4 regions of the Erwinia sp. AnSW2-5 genome follow, and region 1 is predicted to be linked to each of the others. Evidence: riboswitches for the same ligand, from Rfam matches in the RefSeq annotation. Region 1 holds a riboswitch; each other region holds the start of a gene.

Region 1 (5,688 bases):
CGCTTTGGCGAACGCCTGCCAGCTCTCTTCCGGGTGGGCCTGCAAATAGTCATTGCCTTTCTTCAGCGCGGCGAGGAATTTCTTCACTTTCGGCTCATTGACGCTGTCGCGGTTCGCCACAATCACCAGCTCGTCGTAGGCCGGAACGCCATAATCCTCAACGTTGAACACCACCGGATCTTTGCCCTGCAGCTTCAGCTCCTGCGCTTCAATATTGCGGTAACCGCCAATCACCGCATCCACCTGCCCGGCCAGCAGGGCGCTGGTCAGCTGGAAGTTCACGTTGACCAGCTTAATCTCTTTCAGGCTGCCGTTCTGCTGCTTCAGCATGGTGGCCAGCGTGGCCTGTTCAATGCCGCTGACGGAATATCCCACCGTCTTGCCTTTCAGCTTTATCGGGGAGGTGATGCTTTTATCGAGCGTTATCACCGTATTCAGCGGGGTATTGATCAGCGTGCCCACGCGCACCAGCGGCAGGCCTTCATCGGCGAAAAAGTGCAGCTGCGGCTGATAGGTAATGGCGAGATCCGCCTGCTTCGCTGCCACGAGGCGCGGCGGCAGGGAGGGATCGGACGGGGGCACAATCTTCACGTCCAGTCCTTCCGCTTTAAAAGCCCCAATCTGCTCCGCGACCATAATCGGTGCGTGGTCCGGGTTGATATACCAGTCGAGCACCAGCGTCAGTGGCTCGTTGGCGATGGCGCTGGTGGAGCAGGCGCCGCTGAACAGCAGCGCGGCCCAGGTTTTCTTCATCATGCTGTATTCCTTCTTATTTTTTACGTGATTAAGCATTATTCGGGTGCCCAGTTGATCAGGCGATGGAGCAGGGCGTCGACCGCCACCCAGAGTAAGACGGTCATCAGCACCAGGATAAACAACGCGGCAAAACACTGATCGGTTTGCATACGCGCATTGGCATTCAGCATCACGTAACCCAGCCCTTCGGCCGATCCCACCCATTCGCCGATAATCGCGCCAATCGGTGCCACGGCAGCCGCCATACGCAGGCCGGAGCCAAAAGCGGGCAGCGCCGCCATCAAGCGGATATGGCGCAGCTGCGCCCAGCGTGAAGCGCCCATCGTGCGGGCAAGGTCCAGATAGTCCTGATTCACCCGCCGCAGCCCGTCAAAGAAGGCGGAGGTGACCGGGAAGAAAATCACCAATACGGCCATTGCCACTTTGGCGCTGATGCCAAAGCCAAACCACAGCACCAGCAGCGGCGCGAGGGCAAACACCGGAATGGCCTGGCTGGTCAGCACCAGCGGCATCAGCCAGCGTTGCAGGCGGGGGGAGAAGATCATCGCGATGGCCAGCAGCGACCCCAGCAATACGCCCAGCACCAGCCCGATTAACACTTCCGAGGCGGTAATCAGGCTGTGATATGCGAGGAAGTCGCGGCCATCCCACAGCGCGCGGGCGACGGCGGCAGGTGACGGCAGCAGAAAAGCGGGAATATTGCTCAGGGTCGCCAGCCACCACAGCAGCAGCAGCCCGAGAAAAATGATTACGCCGCGCAGGCTGGTGGCTATTTTTCCGTTCATCCTGCGGCCCTCAGCAGCTGCTGCAACAGGTCGGCCTGGCTTTTCAGCAGGTCGGCATCGTCCGGGGCGCGGGGCGGCTGGCCACCAATCGTATGACTGTCATCGATCCCGGCAGGATAACCCGACAGCACCAGCAGGTGATGACTCAGACGGCAGGCTTCCATCGGGTCATGGGTGATCAGCAACACGGTGTGATCGGCCAGCAGTTCGGCGGCCAGCGTCTGTATTTTTGCCCGCGTCAGCGTATCCAGCGCGGAGAACGGCTCATCCATCAGGACAATGGGGCGTCTTTCATACAGCGTGCGGGCAATGGCTGCACGCTGGCGCATACCGCCGGAGAGCGCCGCAGGGCGATCGTTGCCGTGCCCGTGCAGCCCGACGCGTTCCAGCAGATAATCGGCCCAGGCGGCATCCACCTTCTCCCCGCGCAGACGCGCCCCCAGCGTGATGTTGTCGCTGATCGACAGCCACGGATAGAGCAGGTCTTTCTGCCCCATATAGGCGATGCGCCCAGGCAGTGGCAGACCATCGCTGCCGCAGACGCTGCCGGACGTTGGTGCTGCCAGCCCGGCGATAATCTTCAGCAGGCTGGTCTTGCCGCTGCCGCTGGTCCCCAGCAGGGCAACAAAGCGCCCGGCCGGGATATCAAAACTGAGGCGGTCGAAAATCTGGCGCGGGCCGAAGCACAGCGTCAGATCGCGCACCTCAATGCCGGGAGGGTTCATGCGCTTTGTACCGCATTCAGCCCCATCTGCCAGAACGCCGACTCCAGGCGCGTGGCAGTGGTGAAGATCGCCGACAGTTCGCTGAAGCGGCTTTCGGCACCGCGCTGCTGACCGACGGTTTCCAGTAAACTGAGGGCAGCGCGAACGCCGTTCAGATAATCAGGATCGCCGTAGTTGCGGATCCACGACGCGTAAGGGCTGCCTTCCAGCACCGTGTCAGGGGCATTGAGCAGGCGCAGGCCAATCTCCGCGTAACCCGCCACGCACGGCAGCAGCGCCACCAGCAGATCCAGCGCATCGCCCGAGTGACCGATATCCAGCACGTAACGGGTGTAATTCATGGTCTCCGCCGCCTCCGGCTCCTGCATCATCTGCGCTTCGCTCAGCCCCCAGTTTTCGCAGTAACCGACATGCAGCGGCAGCTCTGCCACGATGGCATTCAGCGAGGCGGTCGCGGCACGCATTTCCGGCAGCGTGCGCAGCTTGCTTACCAACAGCGCATAAGCGCGGGCAAAGTGGATCAGGAACAGATAGTCCTGCGTCAGATAACGACGAAAGGCGTTTTCGGGCAATGTGCCGCGTGAGAGTTGTTGAATAAACGGGTGCGCAACATAGTCCTGCCAGTCGTTCCCCGCCTGCTGGCGTAAACGGCCGTACAGACCCTGGCTGAAATCAACTGACTGAATGGTTTTAGACACTGAATCCCCTCACTTAAGTGGAGATCCGGGCACGCGGAGGTGTGAACAGGGCAGAAGTCACTGCCAACCCGTCCCTTCGCTGGCATGACCCAGATCAGGTTCAAAGGGTTCGGTTTTCACCATCTCAGCCCGTTACAGGACACCCCTCGGAGGGCTCTTTTATACGGGATTTCATTTTTCATTACAATCCACCCGCCATACTTCGAGCCGCAGATGCGTTGGCTGCACCCGCTCACCCCAGTCACATAGTCATCTATGCTCCTGGGGACTTGCGGACTTGCCGCCTTCCTGCACCTCGAATTATTTTGGGTATATACTGCTAATCAATCGTCATTTGTTTCACCCCACAGGAAAACCCCATGAAAAGTATTGGATTTCTCTCTTTCGGCCACTGGACGCCGTCGCCGCAGTCCGGTACCCGTTCGGCTGCCGATGCGCTGTTGCAGTCGATTGATCTGGCGGTTGCCGCTGAAGAACTCGGCGCAGACGGTGCCTATTTCCGCGTGCACCACTTTGCCCGCCAGTTAAGCTCACCGTTCCCGCTGCTGGCCGCCGTCGGGGCAAAAACCAGCCGTATTGAGATCGGCACCGGGGTGATCGATATGCGCTACGAGAACCCGATGTATATGGCGGAAGATGCCGGTTCTGCGGATCTGATCTCCGGTGGGCGTTTACAGCTGGGGATCAGCCGGGGTTCCCCTGAGCAGGTGATCGACGGCTGGCGCTATTTTGGCTACCAGCCAGCGGAAGGTGAGAACGAGTCTGATATGGCGCGCCGCCACACCGAAGTGCTGCTGGATATGCTGCGTGGCGAAGGGTTTGCCAAACCGAACCCGCAGCCGATGTTCCCGAACCCGCCGGGCATGCTGCGCGTGGAGCCGTTCTCTGAAGGGCTGCGCGACCGCATCTGGTGGGGAGCGGGTTCCAATGCCACCGCCGTCTGGGCAGCGAAGCTGGGTATGAACCTGCAAAGTTCAACCCTGAAAGATGATGAAACCGGTGAACCCTTCCATATCCAGCAGGCGGCTCAGATCCGCGCCTACCGCGAAGCCTGGAAAGCCGCCGGGCATACGCGCACCCCGCGCGTTTCGGTGAGCCGCAGTATTTTTGCGCTGGTGAATGATATGGACCGTGCTTACTTTGGCAACAGCGGCAAAGAAGGGGACAAAGTGGGTTACCTCGATGAGAAAACCCGCGCCATCTTTGGCCGCAGCTATGCCGCCGAGCCGGACCAGCTGATCAAGCAACTGGCGCAGGATGAAGCGATTGCTGAAGCCGACACGCTAGTGTTAACCGTGCCGAACCAGTTGGGCGTGGATTACTGTGCGCACACTATTGAGGCGATCCTCAAGCATGTAGCACCGGGCCTGGGCTGGCGCGAATAGTCGGGCAATGAAATGAAAAGGCTCACCCATTATCCGGGTGAGCCTTGTTTATGCTCTCTGCCAGTCAGCGTTAAAACGCTATCCACTCTTCCTCAGCGGCTTTAGTTTTTTTGGCCGGAGTGAGGAGGTGCCTTTCACTTTCCGTTTCGACAACGACCTGCCCATTATGCACCGCGCTGGCGTTGATCTTAAAGATGGCAACCATTTCACTCAGCTTCTGCGCCTGCCGCTCAAGAGAAAGGGCTGCGGCGGAGGATTCCTGAACCAGAGAGGTGTTCTTTTGGGTGGTTGAGTCCATCTCTGTTATCGCGACGCTGATCTGTTCTATGCCCTGACGTTGTTCGTTCGAGGCGGTAGAAATCTCATCCATAATCTGGCTGACATGACTGACGGAAGTGACGATATCTTCCATGCTTTCACCCGCTTTGCTGACCAAATCAGTGCCAATGCTGATACGCGTGACGGACTCGTTGATCAGTGATGCTATCTGTTTTGCCGCATCCGCACTGCGCTGCGCCAGCGTTCTGACTTCACCGGCCACCACGGCAAAACCTCGTCCCTGCTCACCGGCTCTGGCGGCTTCGACGGCGGCATTCAACGCCAGGATATTGGTCTGGAAAGCAATGCCGTTAATCACACTGATAATTTCAGTAATTTCCTGTGAGCTGGCGGCAATACCATTCATGGTGCTGATAACCTCACTGACGATCTGCCCTCCTTTACTGGCATGATTGCTGGCGCTGGCAGCAATTTTGCTGGCCTGCAAAGTATTCTCTGCGTTGAGATGCACCGTTGAGGTTAGTTCTTCCATGCTGGCGGCGGTTTCTACTACGGCAGCGGACTGTTGCTCCGTTCTGGAGGCTAAATCCGTATTACCTGCCGCAATCTGTGAGGAAGCACTGGCTAAGTGGCTGACACTTTCACGTATGCCAGAGATCATATCGCATAACTGTGTGTTCATCACCTCCATGGTTTCCGTCAGCTCACCCAGCTCATCTTTTGAGGTCGGGGTAATATGGGCGGTCAGATCGCCACTGGAGATACGCTGAGCCAGCGCAAGGTTTTCACTCACCGGGCGCGTAATCTTGCGTGTAATCGTCCAGGCCGTCACCAGGCCGATAATGACGGCCAGCAAGGAAAGGACACTAATCAGCATTATCGTGCTGGCAATCAGCTGATTGTTATACTCATCCTGCATCTCTATCAATCTGGTGGTGGCCTTTTTCAGGCTATCCCCCCCCGCGCTTATGAGGTCAGCTGATAACTGGGTTTCCCTGGCGGCAGATAAATACTTTTCTGCACTAACGTGAAAATCCTCATAGCGATTCCAGGCAGGTAT
Region 2 (5,688 bases), on a different contig from region 1:
CTTTGTGACCGACACGGCGACGTGCGTCGGCAATATCCGTTGTCCAGTCAAGACCCAACGCATCGCAGCCTGTCGCGGCCATCGCTTCCAGCCATTGCCCGCCACCTTTAGTGAACAGGGTAACCGGTACCCGACGCCCCTCATTTTCATGCAGCAGACCATCAACAATCTTGTGCATGTAGTGAAGCGAGAACTCCAGATAGTCGCGTCCGGTCAATACGCCGCCCCAGGTGTCAAAAATCATCACCGACTGAGCACCCGCGCGGATCTGCGCATTAAGATACAGCGTGACACTGTCGGCCAGCTTATCCAGCATCAGATGCAGCGTTTGCGGCTCTGCGTACATCATCTTTTTCAGTTTGGTAAATGCTTTGCTGCTGCCGCCTTCCACCATATAGGTTGCCAGCGTCCACGGGCTGCCAGAAAAACCGATCAGCGGCACGTCACCGTTGAGGTTTTTGCGGATGGTACGTACCGCATTCATCACATAACCCAGTTCCTGCTCCGGGTCAGGAACAGGCAATTTTTCAACGTCCGCACGGCAGGTGACAGGGGATGAAAAACGTGGACCTTCACCTGCTTCAAAATACAGCCCCAGCCCCATCGCATCGGGAATGGTCAGGATATCGGAGAACAGGATCGCCGCATCCAGCGCATAGCGCCGCAGCGGTTGCAGCGTAACTTCACAGGCCAGTTCCGCATTTTTGCACAGCGACATAAAGTCACCGGCGACAGCACGAGTTGCTTTGTACTCCGGCAGATAACGCCCGGCCTGACGCATCATCCATACCGGGGTAACATCCACTGGCTGGCGCAGCAATGCGCGCAGATATCGATCGTTCTTCAGTTCACTCATCACGGGACTCTCTCACCATACAGGCTGCTAGTGTAACATTTATTGGAATTGACGATGATTGACCACTCGAAAAATTGAGCTAACTAAGCTCGTCCTTCCCCGAATATCCCGTGAGCAAAGACCGGGGAAAGAGAGAATTCAGCGAAATAACAACGGTTTTAGCTTATTTTAATTGCCAACCAGCACATTTTTTTCTGGTGAACTATCGACTTTTCCCCGCATATTTTCAACAGCGACAAGCGAAGGTGAATTGTCGCCCATCGTGCCCATCCGTTTTTTCTCTTTCTTCTCCGCCACCAGCTGCGACTCCTCAATCTGATGAGAGTTTCCTATAAATACGCCACCTTTCTCAATGGAGAACTCGGTGGCGAACACCTCACCTTCAATTCTGCCACGCGACATAATAATGACTGTTTTGGCATAACAGCTTCCTTTCAGCAGGCCATTGACCACCAGCTTAACGGACCTTACTGTCCCTATGACCTGACCTTCCTTACCAATCTGCGCTATTTTCTGGCTGGTCAGATCGCCTTCGACAACGCCATTGATTGAAATATTGTTTTCATTGGTTATTTCACCCCGTAATACTGTACCAATAGAGATGAGTGTTTCTTTCGTATTAGTGTCATCATACGAAGGGGGAAGTGGCGGAACATTTTGTTCCAGCTTGACCGGTGAGGATAATTTATCACTGGATTTAGGCTCTGCATTGCGATTGAAATTAAACATTTTTTTAACCGTCCTTGTTTTGTATAGAAAGGGGATGGCTAGCAGCATAATCAGGCATGCCATAACACCCAGAGAGATGAATAAAGTCGTTCTGATTGATAGTACAAAGGCAAGTATACTCATGCCCCAGCAAAACCAGATCCCCCACAGATAACAGTGTTTTTTCGTCTCAGACATTGTATTCACTCACAACGTACGGAACATCATGCAGAAGACTCAAACGCTGACGTCATCATTAAGCTGAAGACGTGATCGAGTCACCTTTATCCAGAAACCATTTCTGGAAAGCAGCACCAAATTAAATAAACGCCAACAGAAAAGAACACCCGTAAGATGAACGGGTGAAAATATCACTCTTTTTTAATAATTTTAATCGAACCACTTTCAATCTGATAAGCGGCCTCGTTTATTGCACGCCATGGTATTTTAATCCCACGAAGATATAAAGTCGTGTTTATTTATATTGTTTGTAATATTCATAGGAATTTATAGCACTCCTGATTCACAGCGCAATGAACCAGGAGAATATATCGCTAAAAAACACTTATTAGAAAAAAATATCCAAAAATGTATTATTCAGCTTCTGCGCGACATATCGCAACGGTGTCTTCAATTAGCCGACGCGCCACCGTTCCTGCCGGCGGTAACTGTGGCAACGCATCATAACGATACCAACCAGCGGACAGCAGTTCTTTAGGGTCAATGTTGATCTCGCCACCCGCATAGTCGGCCATAAACGCCATCATCAGTGACTGGGGGAATGGCCACGGCTGAGAAGAGACATAGCGCAAATTTTTCACACTAATGCTGCTTTCTTCCATCACCTCACGTGCCACCGTTTGCTCAAGGGTTTCCCCCACCTCGACAAAGCCAGCCAATACCGTGAAAATCCCGTTACGATGCCGCGTATGCTGTGCCAGCAGGATCTCTTCGCCCCGGCGGATCGCAACGATGATGCAAGGTGCAATTTGCGGATAGTAACGCTGCCGACAATGCCCGCACAGACATGCCCACTCTGTTTTGCTGTGGTGCATTTCATGGCCACAGTAGCCACACCAGCGGTGTGAACGATAGAATTCTGATAACTGAATACCACGCCCGGCAAGCTGGAACAGGCCCGTCTCTTGATCGAGCAGCTGGCGTAACGATCCCATTTCCTGGGGAAACGTACCGCGGATCAGCCACACCTTTTCGCCCTGCCACTCCCCAATCGGCGCCCCTGATCGCCCTGTCAGACCCAATGAGCCTGCATCACCATGCGGCAGCTCACCTTTTGGTAACCAAATTTTATGTTCCTGGCTGACAACCCACCAGCCAGCGTCTACGCTTAAAATTTCCTGTTCCATCATTTTTCTCATCATCCTCAGCTTAAAGACTGGATTGAGGTCAGACGTTAAAATATAACATTCACGGAGTTGAACATGCTTAACCAGTTAGAAGTCCTCACCGCGCGCGTCGGCGGATGCAGTGAGCTGGTAGACTTCTGCCTGCGCTCACGCAAGCAGTTGCTGGTTACCTATTACCAAATGGCTGGCATTAAGCCTAACAAGGAAACGCTGACGACGCTCGATGAAAACGCGCTGGATACGTTCTGCCAGCATCTGGTGGACTACCTTTCCACTGGCCATTTCACCGTCTACGAACGCTTTATCAAGGAGCTGGAAGGCACAGATCAACTGGCGAAGGCCTCGTTAATCTACCCCTCTTTAAAAGCCAATACCGATCAGATAATGCAGATTTATGATTCGCATCTGGAAACAGCCATTGATGATAATAACTGTGTGGAATTTCAGCGGGTATTATCACAGGTCGGTGAAGCACTGGAGGCTCGATTTACGTTGGAGGATAAATTCATCAAGCTGGCTTTAGAAAAAAACCATGATAATCAGAGCACTGCTAACGCGTGTTCGCTTGCTCGTCCTGCCTGATCCGTTATCAGAATGTGAACTTCTTGTAGTTTCCAAAAAGCCCCTTTATGCTTGAGGGGTTAGGACGAGGCGTACCTTGCCCTTTACAGGATTGAAATACTGGCCTTGTTGCCAGTCAGCCAATCGCCATCTTGTCGGAGTGCCCACAAGGGCTGAGACCGTTAATTCGGGATCCGCGGAACCTGATCAGGTTAGTACCTGCGAAGGGAACAAGAGTAAATCAGCTATTACGGTGTGATACCGTGTTTTTTCACATCGTTCTCATTACTCCCGCCTCCAGGCAAGCAAACTTCCGTTTTATTATCAGGAACTTGCTATGTCTACCGTTGAAAAACCTTTCGTTGGAAAAAAAACTACTCGTCGCGAACAGCGTGCAGAAGCACAGCAGTTTATCGACTCCCTGCAGGGCACCGCCTTTCCCAATTCAAAACGCATTTACCTGACCGGCTCGCAGCCGGATATCCGCGTACCCATGCGTGAAATCCAACTCAGCCCCACTACGGTAGGCGGCAGCCAAGACGAGCCACTGCTGGAAGCGAATGAGCCGATACCCGTCTACGATACCGCCGGCCCTTACGGCGATCCGGCGGCGACGATTGATGTTCACAAAGGGCTGAACCCGCTGCGCAGCAACTGGATCATCCAACGTGGTGATACCGAACAGATTACCGATCTCAGCTCTGCCTACACCCAGCTGCGCCTGGCGGATGAAGGATTGGATCATCTGCGTTTTGACAATGTGCCACGCCCACGTCGGGCGCTGGAAGGCCGCTGTGTCACTCAGATGCACTATGCCAGGCTGGGAGTGATTACCCCGGAAATGGAATACATTGCCCTGCGCGAAAATATGGGGCGGGAGCGAATTCGCGGTGACGTGTTACTGCAACAGCATCCGGGTCATAGCTTTGGCGCACATCTGCCTGACAATATCACTGCCGAGTTCGTTCGCCAGGAAGTGGCCGCAGGCCGCGCCATTATCCCGGCCAATATTAATCACCCGGAATCGGAGCCGATGATTATCGGTCGTAACTTCCTGGTGAAAATTAACGCCAATATCGGCAATTCAGCGGTCAGCTCCTCCATCGAAGAAGAGGTGGAAAAACTGGTGTGGTCAGCGCGCTGGGGAGCCGATACGGTGATGGATCTTTCCACCGGGCGTTATATTCACGAAACCCGCGAGTGGATCCTGCGCAACAGTCCGGTGCCGATTGGTACAGTGCCTATCTACCAGGCACTGGAAAAAGTGAACGGTGTGGCAGAAAATCTTAACTGGGAAATTTTCCGCGACACACTGCTGGAACAGGCTGAACAGGGCGTTGATTACTTTACTATTCATGCCGGTGTGCTGCTGCGCTACGTGCCGATGACGGCCAAACGCCTGACCGGCATCGTTTCGCGCGGCGGGTCAATCATGGCGAAATGGTGCCTGTCTCACCATAAAGAGAGTTTCCTCTATCAGCATTTCCGCGATATCTGTGAGATCTGCGCCGCCTACGATGTGTCGCTGTCGCTGGGCGATGGCCTGCGCCCGGGTTCCATTCAGGATGCCAACGATGAAGCGCAGTTCGCAGAACTGCGCACGCTGGGTGAACTGACCAAAATCGCCTGGGAATATGACGTCCAGGTGATGATTGAAGGCCCTGGGCATGTGCCAATGCAGATGATTCGCGTCAATATGACGGAACAGCTTGAGCACTGTCACGAAGCTCCGTTTTATACGCTGGGACCACTGACGACAGATATTGCCCCGGGTTATGACCATTTTACTTCCGGTATTGGTGCCGCCATGATCGGCTGGTTTGGCTGCGCGATGTTGTGTTACGTGACGCCCAAAGAGCACCTCGGCCTGCCGAACAAAGAGGATGTCAAACAGGGGCTGATTACCTATAAAATCGCCGCCCATGCCGCCGACCTGGCGAAAGGCCATCCCGGAGCGCAGATTCGTGATAACGCCATGTCGAAAGCACGTTTCGAATTCCGCTGGGAAGATCAGTTTAATCTCGCCCTCGATCCGCACACTGCCCGGGCTTATCACGATGAAACCCTGCCGCAGGAATCCGGTAAAGTGGCACACTTCTGCTCGATGTGTGGACCAAAATTCTGTTCAATGAAGATTACCCAGGAAGTTCGGGAATACGCCGCACGTCAGGAAGCCGAAGCCCGGCCGATTGAAAT
Region 3 (5,688 bases), on a different contig from region 1:
GGCCGCCCCTCTATTTACTGCCGGGGATCCTCGCCGGGGTGGCAATTGATGTACCAAAGGAAGCCAGCAGCGGTCTGTTTAAATGGCTGCTGTTGGGCGTCGCGATTCTGGTGTGGCTGGGATGCTGGCTGGGCTGGCGCTGGCTGCGTTCAAAGAAGCAGCACGACTGGGCGACACCTTATCTGCCGCTGACGCGTCTGCGCTGGCTGGCACCGCTGATGATCGTGCTGGCGGTGGCCAGTTTCACCGCGATTCAGTTCCATCCGATGATGCCGATTTTCCGCCACTTACTGTGGGATGTGTTCTTCTAAGGCGATGCCCAATACCGCCGCTTCCGGCACCGCACCGCGCTGTAACTGTGCGGTGCTGCCATCCCAGTAAACCCGTCCATCAACAATCAGCAAACTGCGCGGCGCAATGTGCGCGGCATCTTCAATACTGTGTGACACCATCAGCAGGGTGATATTGCGTTCGGTGCAGACGTCATCCACCAGGCCCAGCATCTCTTTGCGCAGCGCCGGGTCCAGCGCCGAGAAAGGTTCGTCCAGCAGCAGGATCGGCTGCTGACGCACCAGACAGCGGGCGAGGGCCGCACGCTGGCGCTGACCGCCTGAAAGCTGATGGGGCAGACGCTGTAAATGGTCCGTCAGCCCAACGCGCTGGGCAATATTCTGCAACTCATGCTTCTGCTGGTGGTTGAGCTTCAGGCCGGGGTGCAGCCCCAGCCCGATGTTCTGCGCCACGGTCAGATGAGGGAACAGGTTATTCTCCTGAAACAGCATCGATACCGGGCGTTGCGCGGGCGCGCTGTCGCGATGTTCGCTGCCGTTCAGCTGTAGTTCACCACTTTTCACCGGCAGAAACCCGGCGACCAGGCTCAGTAAGGTGCTTTTTCCCGCCCCGCTGGGGCCGAGGATCGCCAGGCGTTCGCCCGCCTGCACGCTGAAGGTAAAGCGCATCGGCAGGTGGTGATACAGATAAGTCAGATTAGTCAGGTTTAACATGGCGCCCCGGCAGTTTTTCAATCAGGGTAAACAGCAGGAAACAGAGCAGCAGCAGTAACAGCGCGGTGACGGCACCGTCGCTGCTGCGATACGATCCTATCTGCTGATAAAGGTAAAAAGGCAGGGTGCGGAAGTTTTCATTACCGAACAGCGCCACCACGCCAAAATCACCAATCGACAAGACGCAGGCAAAGGCCAGCGCCTGTGCTAACGGGCGTTTCAGCGCGCGCAGCTCAATCAGCCTCAGGCGGTTCCAGCAGCGAATATCCAGCGACAGGCACAGCAGGTTATAACGCCCGGCAATATCGCGCAGCGGATTTTCCAGCACTTTCATCGCATAGGGAACGGCCATCAGCGCATTGGTGGCGATGACAATCCCCTCCGCTGACTCGGGCAGCCCGACGGTCTGATTAAGTAACAGGAAAAAGCCGGTCGCCAGCACAATCCCCGGCATCGCGAGGATCAGCATGCCGCTCATTTCCAGCGTTTGCCCCCACAGTGGGCGCTGCCGCAGACGCAGCTCACGACTGCTCCACAGCAGCATCATTGTCAGCACGACGCTGAGGATCCCCGCCCCCAGCGCAATACGCAGGGAGGTTAACATCGCCTGCCACAGTGCTGACTGACGCAGTACCGTGCTGAACCCCTGATTCAGCCCGTCGGTCACCACGGCCAGCAGCGGTGGCAGGATCAGCAGTAATACGGCGGCGATCAGCAACGAATCCAGCACCAGGGCGCGGCCGCTGTCCTGCGGATTGCGCCAGCCGCCGAGGCTGTCGCTGCCCGCCGGGATCGCTTTACTCAGGCGCTGGCTGAGCATCACCAGGCCCAGACAGCACAGCATCTGTAACAGCGCCAGCAAGGCCGCGCGCCCGGGATCGTAATCGAAACTCAGTGCCTGGAAGATAGCCAGCTCAATGGTGGTTGCCTGCGGACCGCCGCCCAGCGACAGCACAGTGGCAAAGCTGGCAAAGCACAGCATAAAGATTAGCGCGGCGGCGGGCAGGATCTGGCGCCGCAGCCACGGCCATTCAACGATGCGAAAATGCGCCCAGCCACGAAGACCAAGCTGCGCGGCAATCTGCCGCTGTTCGCCGGGGATCTGTTGCAGTGCCTGGAGCAGCAGGCGGGTGGCCAGCGGCAGGTTGAAAAAGACGTGGGCCAGCAGGATGCCTTGCAGGCCATACGGCGAGAATGTGTAGTCGATGCCAAGCAGGGCGCACAGCTGCGCCAGCCAGCCGCTGCGGCCATATACGCTGAGAATGCCAAATACCGCCACCAGTACCGGCAACACCAGCGTCATGGCACACAACCGCAGTAGCGTGCTGCGGCCAGGGAAGCGGCGGCGGTACAGGGCGCGGGCCAGCGGGATCGCCGGGAGCACCGAGAGCAGCGTAGAGAGCAGTGCCTGCCAGAAGGAGAAGCGCAGCACGTGCCACAGATAGCTATCCTGCCAAAGGCCGCGCCAGTCGGTCGCGGGCGCATTCTGCCACAGGGCAAAAAACGCCAGCGAGGCCACGCTGACCAACAGCAGCGCGGCCAGCAAGCCGGGCACTAACCAGCCGGGAATTAGCGGCTGACGGCGCGTTGCCATGCACTGATCCAGCTGCTGCGCTGTGTGGCCACATCCTGTGGGCTGTATTGCAATGAGGTGGTGGGTACGGTCAGGGTAGTGAAGCCCGCAGGCAGCGTGGTGCTGATGGCCGGGTACATCCAGTTGCCGGTGGCGATGGTATCCTGGAACGGTTTAGTCATCACAAACTGCATAAACTGCTGTGCCAGCTTCGGCTGCTTGCTGGCCTTCAGTTGACCGGCGACTTCCACCTGCAAATAGTGGCCTTCGCTAAAGTTGGCGGCGGCGTACTGATCTTTCTTCTCTTCAATCAGATGATAAGCGGGGGAGGTCGTATAGCTGAGCACCATGTCGCTTTCACCCTTGAGGAACAGGCCATACGCCTCGCTCCAGCCTTTGGTGACGGTTACGGTTTTCTTTGCCAGCTTCTGCCAGGCTTCCGGGCTTTTATCGCCAAACACCTGCTGCATCCACAGTAGCAGGCCAAGGCCTGGGGTGCTGGTGCGCGGATCTTCGTAGATCACTTTCAGCGGGCGGTCGCTCTCTACCAGTTCTTTCAGGCTTTTCGGTGGGTTTTGCAGTTTGGTTTTGTCATAAACAAAGGCAAACCAGCCGTAGTCATAAGGGACAAACGTGGTGTTCTTCCAGCCGCCGGGAACGGTACTGTGGGAGGTGTCGGTGTTTGAGGCGGCGAACAGTCCGGTTTTTTCTGCCGCATCCAGCAGGTTGTTATCTAATCCCAGCACCACGTCCGCTTTGCTGTTTTTGCCTTCCATGCGCAGCCGGTTTAGCAACGATACGCCGTCTTCCAGCGCCACGAATTTCAGTTCACAGTTGCACTGGGCTTCAAAAGCTTTCTTGATGGCAGGCCCCGGTCCCCACTCGGCAGAGAAGGAGTCGTAGGTGTAAACCGTCAGGGTCTCTTTGGCTGCGAGGGCAGGCAGGGAAAACAGCACCAGCAGGGGTAAATATTTTTTCAACACTTTGCGTTCCTTGAAGGTATGCGCAAAGGATCTGAGTCAGTGACACTCTCAAATCCCTACGCCGGTATGATCCGGGTCAGGTTCGACGGGTTTTATCTCAGCGAAAACGCGCTGCGCAGGCATAGATCCGGCACTGCAGGGTTTCCGCACCCCGTTGAGAACGGCTCATTCTAGTGGTTTCGTCTTTGTTACGAAAGCGTCATGATTCGGGTGGGGCGAACCAGGCTGATTTAAAGTCGAACCAGCCCAGCGTGTTCATGCGTACCCCGCGCATACTGCGCTGTCCGTGCAGCAGAAGCCAGTGGTGGAACAGCGGGTGCAGGAAGTTGCTCTCAATCAGCTGCTTGCTCCAGTCGGCCAGCGGGAGCTTCTGCTCGCGCCATGCGCGTGCGTCGCTTTCCCAGTCGGTGGGCACGCAGTGGTGCATCAGCGGGATCTCATACAGCAGGGCAAACAGGGAGAACTCCAGCGGCAGGGTAAAGTTAGCGCTGCCCAGCCAGATATCGCTTTCGGCTTCGCCGCGATACCAGCTTTCATAATCGATTTCCTGCGTGATCAACTCAACACCGTGCGCGGCGAGGATTGGCCCGAGCGCGTTGGCGATGCCCTGGTGTTCAATATGATCGCTGTACCAGGTGATGGTCAGCGAGGTCAGCCCGGCAGGTTTCTCGGCAATCGCCATATCGCGGCGATGATGCCAGCGCGGCAGCAGGCCGTAGGCCGGGAACCAGTAGCGCTGATAGGCAATGCCACTGTGGTTCAACAGGGCGATAGGGTTGAAAATGGTGCTGATCCAGCGGCGCAGCTGCTCGTTACGTCCGTGCGCCGAACGCTGGTCAAACATCAGGAAATAGCAGCCCTCTTCCAGGCGACTCTCTTCAGATTTCTCATCGGTGCTTTCGCTTTGCAGTTTGACACCGGAGTAGACCAGTTCGTCGCTGATCTCCGGCAGCACCCAGATATTGACCTCATCGATCAGCGCACGATAGCCAAAGTAGTCATCAAAAGCGGCAATGCGCAGCTGACTGTGTTGGTTGCGTTCCACCTCGTAGGCTCCGGTGCCCACCGGCTGACGCGCAAAGTTACGCATATGCGGCCACTCCTTCGGCAGGATCATGGCACTGACGCTGCCCAGCAGCCAGGGGAGCCAGTTATCCGGCTGGCTGAGATGGATATCCAGCGTCCAGGGTGTGTGGCATTCAATCCGTTCGAGGTGGCTGAACAGCGGTTGCTCTTTTAAGCGCTCAAGCGTGGCAATGACGTCCTCGACCTCCAGCTCACGACCGTGATGAAAGTGGATGGCCGGGCGCAAAAAAAACCGCCAGTGCAGCGGGGAGATCTGTTGCCAGTGGTGGGCAATGTCCGGCTCGATTTCCCCGTTTTCCTCATTTATCCGTGCCAGCCCGTTGAAGATTTGCCGCGCGAGGTGCGTCTCCGAGCGGCGTAGCGGCGTACCGGGCAGCAGATTCAGCAGCGGGCGGTAGTAGAGCACGCGCAGAATGTGTTTCCCCTGGCGGAAACTGCGGCCTAAATGGGAGAGCAGCATCTGACGGACGCGGTTTTTATCTCCCACCAGCTGCACCAGCTGGTCAATGCGGTCCTGTTCCAGTAAGTCCTCTGCCCGCTGCTGCTGTAACGCCAGCCCGGTGTAACGGAAGGTGAGGCGGGAACGTTTACCGCGTCCTGCCTCTGCCTGCCACTCCAGCCAGCCCTGATCCTGCATTGCATTCAGCAGGTTACGCATATGTCGCCGTGAACAGCTGAGCTGTACCGCCAGATCGCTAAGCGTGGTTTCCTGAGGCTGGCCGTCGCAACACTGCCAGAGCCGGATAAATTGCTGCTGTAAACGGGGTGAGGACATAAAAGAGGAACCCTGTGTTAAAAGCTGTCTGTTTTTCCTGCCTTATATTACGGCGATAATGGCAGCAGATGAAAGAGCGGGAGGCATTCTTCGGAATGGCGTTCAATCATTTACAGCGGCGTAAGCCCTGTTTCTGAGTATGGTGCTTTTCACCAGCCAGCGGTAAGCCGCTGGCTTTTTTCGTCGGTTTTCTTTTAAGCTTCGTGTGTATTCTCTCTTATTCCAGCCAGTCGAGGCATCAGTCATGAAATCGCACCAACGCCGCCG
Region 4 (5,688 bases), on a different contig from region 1:
GCTGTTACCGAAGATCGACAACCACAGCAGGGTAAAGATAAACGGAATGGTCAGCGTACCCACAACAAACTGACGAATAGTACGTCCACGGGAGATACGTGCGAGGAACAGACCGACAAACGGCGACCAGGCAACCCACCAGGCCCAGAAGAACAGCGTCCAGTTGTTCATCCATTCGGTCGGACGATCAAAAGCGAAACTGTTCAGCGTCATCCCCATAAAGCGGTTGATATAATCCCCGACGTTCAGCACCAGCGCATTCAGCAGGAAGCTGGTATCGCCGACGAACAGCACAAACAGGATCAGACCAAAGGCCAGCAGCACGTTGAGTTCCGACAGGAAGCGAATGCCTTTATTCACCCCGGAGGTCACGGAAATGGTCGCCATGATCACCGACAGAACGATCAGCCCGGCCTGCGCGGTCAGCCCTTCCGGTACGTCAAACAGCACTTTCAGCCCGTAGTTGAGCTGTACCACGCCAATACCCAGCGTGGTGGCAATACCAAAGATCGTGCCCAGTACGGCGGCGATATCGACGGTATGACCAATCGGTCCGTTGATGCGTTTACCAAAAATAGGGTAGAGCGCCGAGCGGATGGTGAGCGGCAAGCCATAACGGTAACTGAAGTAACCGAGGGCGATGCCCATCAGGGCATACATCGACCAGCCGGTCAGGCCGTAGTGGAACAATGTCCAGACCATCGCCTGGCGCGCCGCTTCCATCGTCTGGCCCTGGCCCTCCGGCGGCATCATATACTGGGTCACCGGCTCCGCCACCGAGAAGAACATCAGATCGATACCGATGCCGGCGGCGAACAGCATGGCCGCCCAGCTCATCAGGCTGAATTCAGGTTTCGACTGTTCTGGCCCGAGCTTGATGGAGCCAAAGCGTGAGCAGGCGATGAAAATGACGAACACGATATAGAGTGTGGCCGCCAGCAGGTAGTACCAGCCGAAGGTGTTGGATACCCAGTCAAGGGTGCGATTGATCCAGCGATCGGAAAAATCCGTGAACAGGATAGTCGTGAGGGAAAACAGCAGGATAAGTGCTGCTGAGGTATAGAAAACCACGGGATTAATACGATCTTTTTGAGGCTTTCCTGGTATTTCAGTCGTCGGCATAATGTCTCCGCAAAAAATGCTCAAGAAAATAGCCTGAAGTCCGCTCTGCAAAGCGCGCATTAGCGCATACTGGGTAACATCCGCCGTATATCCGCTAATTACACTGGGAGAACCATCAGGGTGATTATCAGGTGTAATATATTGATTAATCGTTAGTGTTTTTGATCCTAATCACCTCCTGAAAGTAAATTTTGTGTAAACAAGAACAGGAATGATAGTTTTTATTGATTGAGCATTCAATTAAAAAAAACTTCACCGTCTCATTTTTCCCGGTTTTTTCCGCACGAAAACCTCATGTCGCTTGACGATTGTCACCAGGTAAAATACAACTAGTTCCTGTCAGGGGAGTCTCGCCAGAAGAGACTGAGAGGCTAATGAGCGATTTTTCGCGGCTTAGCGACCCTTAGAACCTGACCCAGTTGATACTGGCGGAGGAAGACTCGTACCCGATGGCGCAACTGTCGCGCCGCCAGGGTACCTGCCACGTGGGCTGGCTGCTGATCGTCCCCGTCTTTTCCTTACTCTGTATCACGGGTCTCCGCATCTATTGAGAGGCTAACGTGACACGATCTGTATTCCCCTTTTTCCTTTTCGAAAACGGTACATCATGAGCCGCTGGTCGGTGATCGGTGATGGCGTCGCCGGGCTGTGTGTCGCCACATTACTCGCTGAACGGGGTCAATCCGTTGAAGTGATCACCTCAGAACAGCACGGTGCGGCATCGCACTGGGCTGGCGGCATGCTCGCCCCCTGGTGCGAAGGTGAAAGTGCCCCCGAAGAGGTGGTCGAGCTGGGTCAGCGTTCCGCACCCTGGTGGTCGGCGCGCATCCAGGGAGTGGAACATCACGGTACCCTGGTGGTGGCCCCCGCACGCGATACTCCCGAACTCAGCCGCTTTGCGCGTATGACGCGGGCGCATCAGTGGGTGGAACCGGCAACACTCGAACCGGCGCTGGAAGGCCGCTTTGCCCGCGGGCTGTTCTTTCCCGGTGAGGCACACCTTGACCCGCGCAGTGCATTGCACCAGCTGCGTATGACTCTGCAACGCAGCGGTGTTCCTTTCCACTCGGGCCAACCCGGCGGAACGGTCATTGACTGTCGGGGGATCCACGCGGCCCCTGATCTGCCTGAACTGCGTGCCGTACGCGGTGAGATGCTGATCCTGCACTGCGAAGAGGTGCCGTTCTCCCGCCCCATCCGTCTGCTGCATCCCCGTTTCCCCTGCTATCTGGTGCCCCGCGCCGGAGGGCGCTTGATGCTGGGCGCGACAATGGTGGAAAGCGACGACAACAGCCCGATCAGCGCACGCGCGATGATGGAACTGTTGAGTGCCGCCTGGGCTATCCACCCGGCGCTGGCCGAGGCGCGAATACTGGAAAGCGGCACCGGGCTACGCCCGGCTTATCACAATAATCTCCCCGCCATTCGCTACCAGAACGGCGTCTGGTCCCTTAATGGCATGTATCGCCACGGCTTTCTTCTTGCCCCCGTCATGGCAGAAAAACTGATGCTGCAACTGCAGCAGGAAAACCTGATATGAAAATCCAGCTTAACGGCCTCCCGATCGACACCACCGCCCGCACGCTGGCGGAGCTGCTGCATGAACAGCAGATGGATGCAGGCTGCGTGGCCAGCGCCCTTAACGGCGAATTCGTGCCGCGCTCACGCTATGAAACACAGCCACTGACCGCAGGCTGTGAGCTTGAGGTGTTATCACCGATGCAGGGAGGATAACGTATGTTTTACGATTTTATTCCGCAGTCACGTTTTCTGCTCGGCACCGCAGGGTATCCCTCTCCGGCGATCCTGCAACAGGCCATTGAGGCCTCGGGCAGCGAAATCATCACCGTCAGCCTGCGCCGTGAAGGGCGGCAGGGCGCCGCCTTCCGTGACCTGCTGACGGGGCTGAACAGGCGGGTCCTGCCCAATACCGCAGGCTGCCACAGCGTTAAAGAAGCCGTGACCACGGCGCATATGGCGCGTGAAGTGTTTAACACCCGCTGGATAAAGCTGGAGGTGATTGGTCACGCGGATACGCTGCAACCCGATCCCTTTGCCCTGGTGGAAGCGGCCCGCATTCTCTGCGCGGAGGGATTCCAGGTGTTTCCCTACACCACGGAAGACCTGATCCTCGGCGAGAAGCTGATCGAAGCAGGCTGTGAACTGCTGATGCCCTGGGGCGCACCGATTGGTTCCGGCCAGGGGCTGCGCAATATCGAAGGGCTGCGTTCAATGCGCGCCTGGTTTAAAGACATTCCGCTGATTATCGATGCCGGGATCGGCGCGCCCAGCCAGGCCGCACAGGCAATGGAGATGGGGTTTGACGGCATTCTGCTGAATACAGCCGTGGCCAAAGCGCAGGATCCGGTCCGTATGGCCGGGGCGTTTGCTGCCGCTATCCGCGCCGGTCACGACGCCTGTCATGCAGGCCTGGTCGAACGCCGCGATATGGCCAGCGCCTCCACGCCGATTTTTGGCATGGCGCAGTTTCACACACAGGAGCCATAACGGATGGACCGCTATCAACGACAATCCATGCTGCCGGAAATCGGCGAGGCAGGGCAATCTGCCCTGCTGAAGGCCCGCGTGCTGGTGATCGGCGCGGGCGGGTTGGGTGCCACCCTGCTGCCGCTGCTGGCCGGGGCCGGGGTAGGCTACATCAGAATATATGACGGCGACCGGGTGGAAGAGCACAACCTGCACCGCCAGACGCTGTACCGTATGCAGGACTGCGGGGAGCACAAAGTCGATTGCGCGCAGCTGGCCCTTAATGCACGTAACCCGGATTGTGTCGTCGATGCACGACCGCAGGCGCTGAGTGCCAGCATGATGGACGAAGCACTGGACGACATCGATCTGGCGATCGATGCCGCTGATAATTTTGCCGTCACTTATCTGCTTTCCGACGCCTGTCTGCCGCGCCAGATCCCGCTGGTCAGCGCCTCGGTCCTCGGGCGCAGGGGCTACGTTGGTGGCTTCTGCGGCACCGCCCCGAGCTATCGTGCAGTGTTTCCGCAGCTGCCGGGCAGCGCGGCGAACTGTAATACCGCAGGCGTGATGGGCCCGGCGGTGGCCGCGCTGGGTGCCATGCAGGCGCAGATGGCACTCAGTATTCTGCTCGGATTAACGCCTTCGCCGCTGGGTTGTCTGATCAACTGCGATTTCACCACCTGGCATTTCCGCCCGTTCCGCTTTGACGGAGCCGATGAACCCGATCAGCCCGTGGTACCGTTTATCGATCGCGCTATGCTGAACAGCGAAGACTGTATTGTTGAACTGCGCAGCCGGGAGGAGGCCCCCGAGAGTGTGGCGATTAACGCTCACCGGGTGCTGCCTGAAGCGATCAACGACTGGCAGCCGCCTGTAAACTGCCGCATCGTGCTGGTGTGTGCCAGCGGGATCCGCGCGGCAAAAGCAGCGAGGAACCTGCAACAGCGCGGCATGACTCAGCTGGCGATGATGGTGGCAAACCGCTAAAAAAATAAAAGACACCCTGCGAAGGTAAGGGATGACAGCCTTAATTGTTATGTTATAACATAACAATATTGTTTGTGCGGGCAGCACTGTGACTGCCCGCCGGAAACACGCTGTCAATGCCTGAGAGGATGTCATCATGTCAGAAAAATACGCTTTACCCGGGAACGATACCCGCCTGCCCGTGACCGTTTTGTCGGGTTTTCTCGGGGCAGGGAAAACGACGCTGCTTAACCATATCCTGAATAACCGCGAAGGACGCCGCGTGGCGGTGATCGTCAACGATATGTCGGAAGTGAATATTGATGCGGCGCTGGTGCGCGACGGCGGTGCTGAACTGTCGCGCACCGACGAGAAACTGGTGGAGATGAGCAACGGCTGCATCTGCTGCACGCTGCGCGAAGATCTGCTGCTGGAAGTGAACCGTCTGGCACGCGAAGGGCGCTTCGACCAGTTGGTGATCGAATCGACCGGCATTTCAGAGCCGCTGCCGGTCGCGGAAACCTTTACGTTCGAAGATGAAACCGGGGAAAGCCTGTCTGCCGTGGCGCGCCTGGATACCATGGTCACCGTTGTCGATGGCTACAATTTCCTGCGCGACTATGAATCCCGCGACAGCATCCGTTCACGCGGTGAGTCGCTGGGTGAGGGCGATGAACGCTCGGTGGTCGATCTGCTGATCGAGCAGATTGAATTCTGCGACGTGCTGATACTGAACAAAATCGATCTTATCGACCACGATCAGCGCACACGGTTGTTTGCCATCCTGCGCAACCTCAACCCGCGCGCACGTATTGAGTCTGCCCGCTTTGGTGAAGTCCCGCTGGACCGGGTGCTGAGTACCGGCCTGTTTGACTTTGACGAGGCGGCACAGGCTCCGGGCTGGATGCAGGAGCTGCGCGGTACGCATGTCCCGGAAACCGAAGAGTACGGTATCAGCAACTTTGTCTGGCGCGCCCGCCGCCCGTTTCACCCCGAGCGTTTCTGGGCATTATTTTCCGGGGCATTGCCCGGCGTCGTGCGTTCGAAAGGCTATTTCTGGCTGGCATCACGGCCTGGCTATGCCGGCAACTGGTCGCAGGCAGGGGGCGT

The links. Region 1 has a riboswitch for thiamine pyrophosphate ahead of ACFL9S_RS11575 (TenA family protein). Riboswitches for the same ligand answer to the same signal wherever they lie in the genome.
Region 2: another riboswitch for thiamine pyrophosphate. It lies ahead of thiC (phosphomethylpyrimidine synthase ThiC); the one in region 1 lies ahead of ACFL9S_RS11575 (TenA family protein).
Region 3: another riboswitch for thiamine pyrophosphate. It lies ahead of thiB (thiamine ABC transporter substrate binding subunit); the one in region 1 lies ahead of ACFL9S_RS11575 (TenA family protein).
Region 4: another riboswitch for thiamine pyrophosphate. It lies ahead of ACFL9S_RS16325 (FAD-dependent oxidoreductase); the one in region 1 lies ahead of ACFL9S_RS11575 (TenA family protein).

The regions. Positions count from the first base shown of each region.
Region 1 is NZ_JBJGXA010000012.1:79,020-84,707, forward strand. It holds gene ACFL9S_RS11560 (ABC transporter substrate-binding protein) at 1-756, opposite strand, end outside; gene ACFL9S_RS11565 (ABC transporter permease) at 792-1,541, opposite strand; gene ACFL9S_RS11570 (ABC transporter ATP-binding protein) at 1,538-2,266, opposite strand; gene ACFL9S_RS11575 (TenA family protein) at 2,263-2,952, opposite strand; TPP riboswitch at 3,019-3,121, opposite strand; gene ACFL9S_RS11580 (LLM class flavin-dependent oxidoreductase) at 3,324-4,349, shown strand; gene ACFL9S_RS11585 (methyl-accepting chemotaxis protein) at 4,420-5,688, opposite strand, start outside.
Region 2 is NZ_JBJGXA010000006.1:6,181-11,868, forward strand. It holds gene hemE (uroporphyrinogen decarboxylase) at 1-856, opposite strand, end outside; gene ACFL9S_RS06805 (polymer-forming cytoskeletal protein) at 1,025-1,762, opposite strand; gene nudC (NAD(+) diphosphatase) at 2,158-2,931, opposite strand; gene rsd (sigma D regulator) at 3,007-3,513, shown strand; TPP riboswitch at 3,639-3,739, shown strand; gene thiC (phosphomethylpyrimidine synthase ThiC) at 3,830-5,688, shown strand, end outside.
Region 3 is NZ_JBJGXA010000037.1:22,188-27,875, forward strand. It holds gene ACFL9S_RS21025 (DedA family protein) at 1-311, shown strand, start outside; gene thiQ (thiamine ABC transporter ATP-binding protein ThiQ) at 288-1,004, opposite strand; gene thiP (thiamine/thiamine pyrophosphate ABC transporter permease ThiP) at 988-2,598, opposite strand; gene thiB (thiamine ABC transporter substrate binding subunit) at 2,574-3,560, opposite strand; TPP riboswitch at 3,596-3,724, opposite strand; gene sgrR (HTH-type transcriptional regulator SgrR) at 3,760-5,421, opposite strand; gene ACFL9S_RS21050 (MFS transporter) at 5,666-5,688, shown strand, end outside.
Region 4 is NZ_JBJGXA010000024.1:51,003-56,690, reverse strand. It holds gene ACFL9S_RS16330 (choline transporter) at 1-1,122, opposite strand, end outside; TPP riboswitch at 1,454-1,576, shown strand; gene ACFL9S_RS16325 (FAD-dependent oxidoreductase) at 1,730-2,662, shown strand; gene thiS (sulfur carrier protein ThiS) at 2,659-2,856, shown strand; gene ACFL9S_RS16315 (thiazole synthase) at 2,860-3,630, shown strand; gene ACFL9S_RS16310 (ThiF family adenylyltransferase) at 3,634-4,599, shown strand; gene zigA (zinc metallochaperone GTPase ZigA) at 4,736-5,688, shown strand, end outside.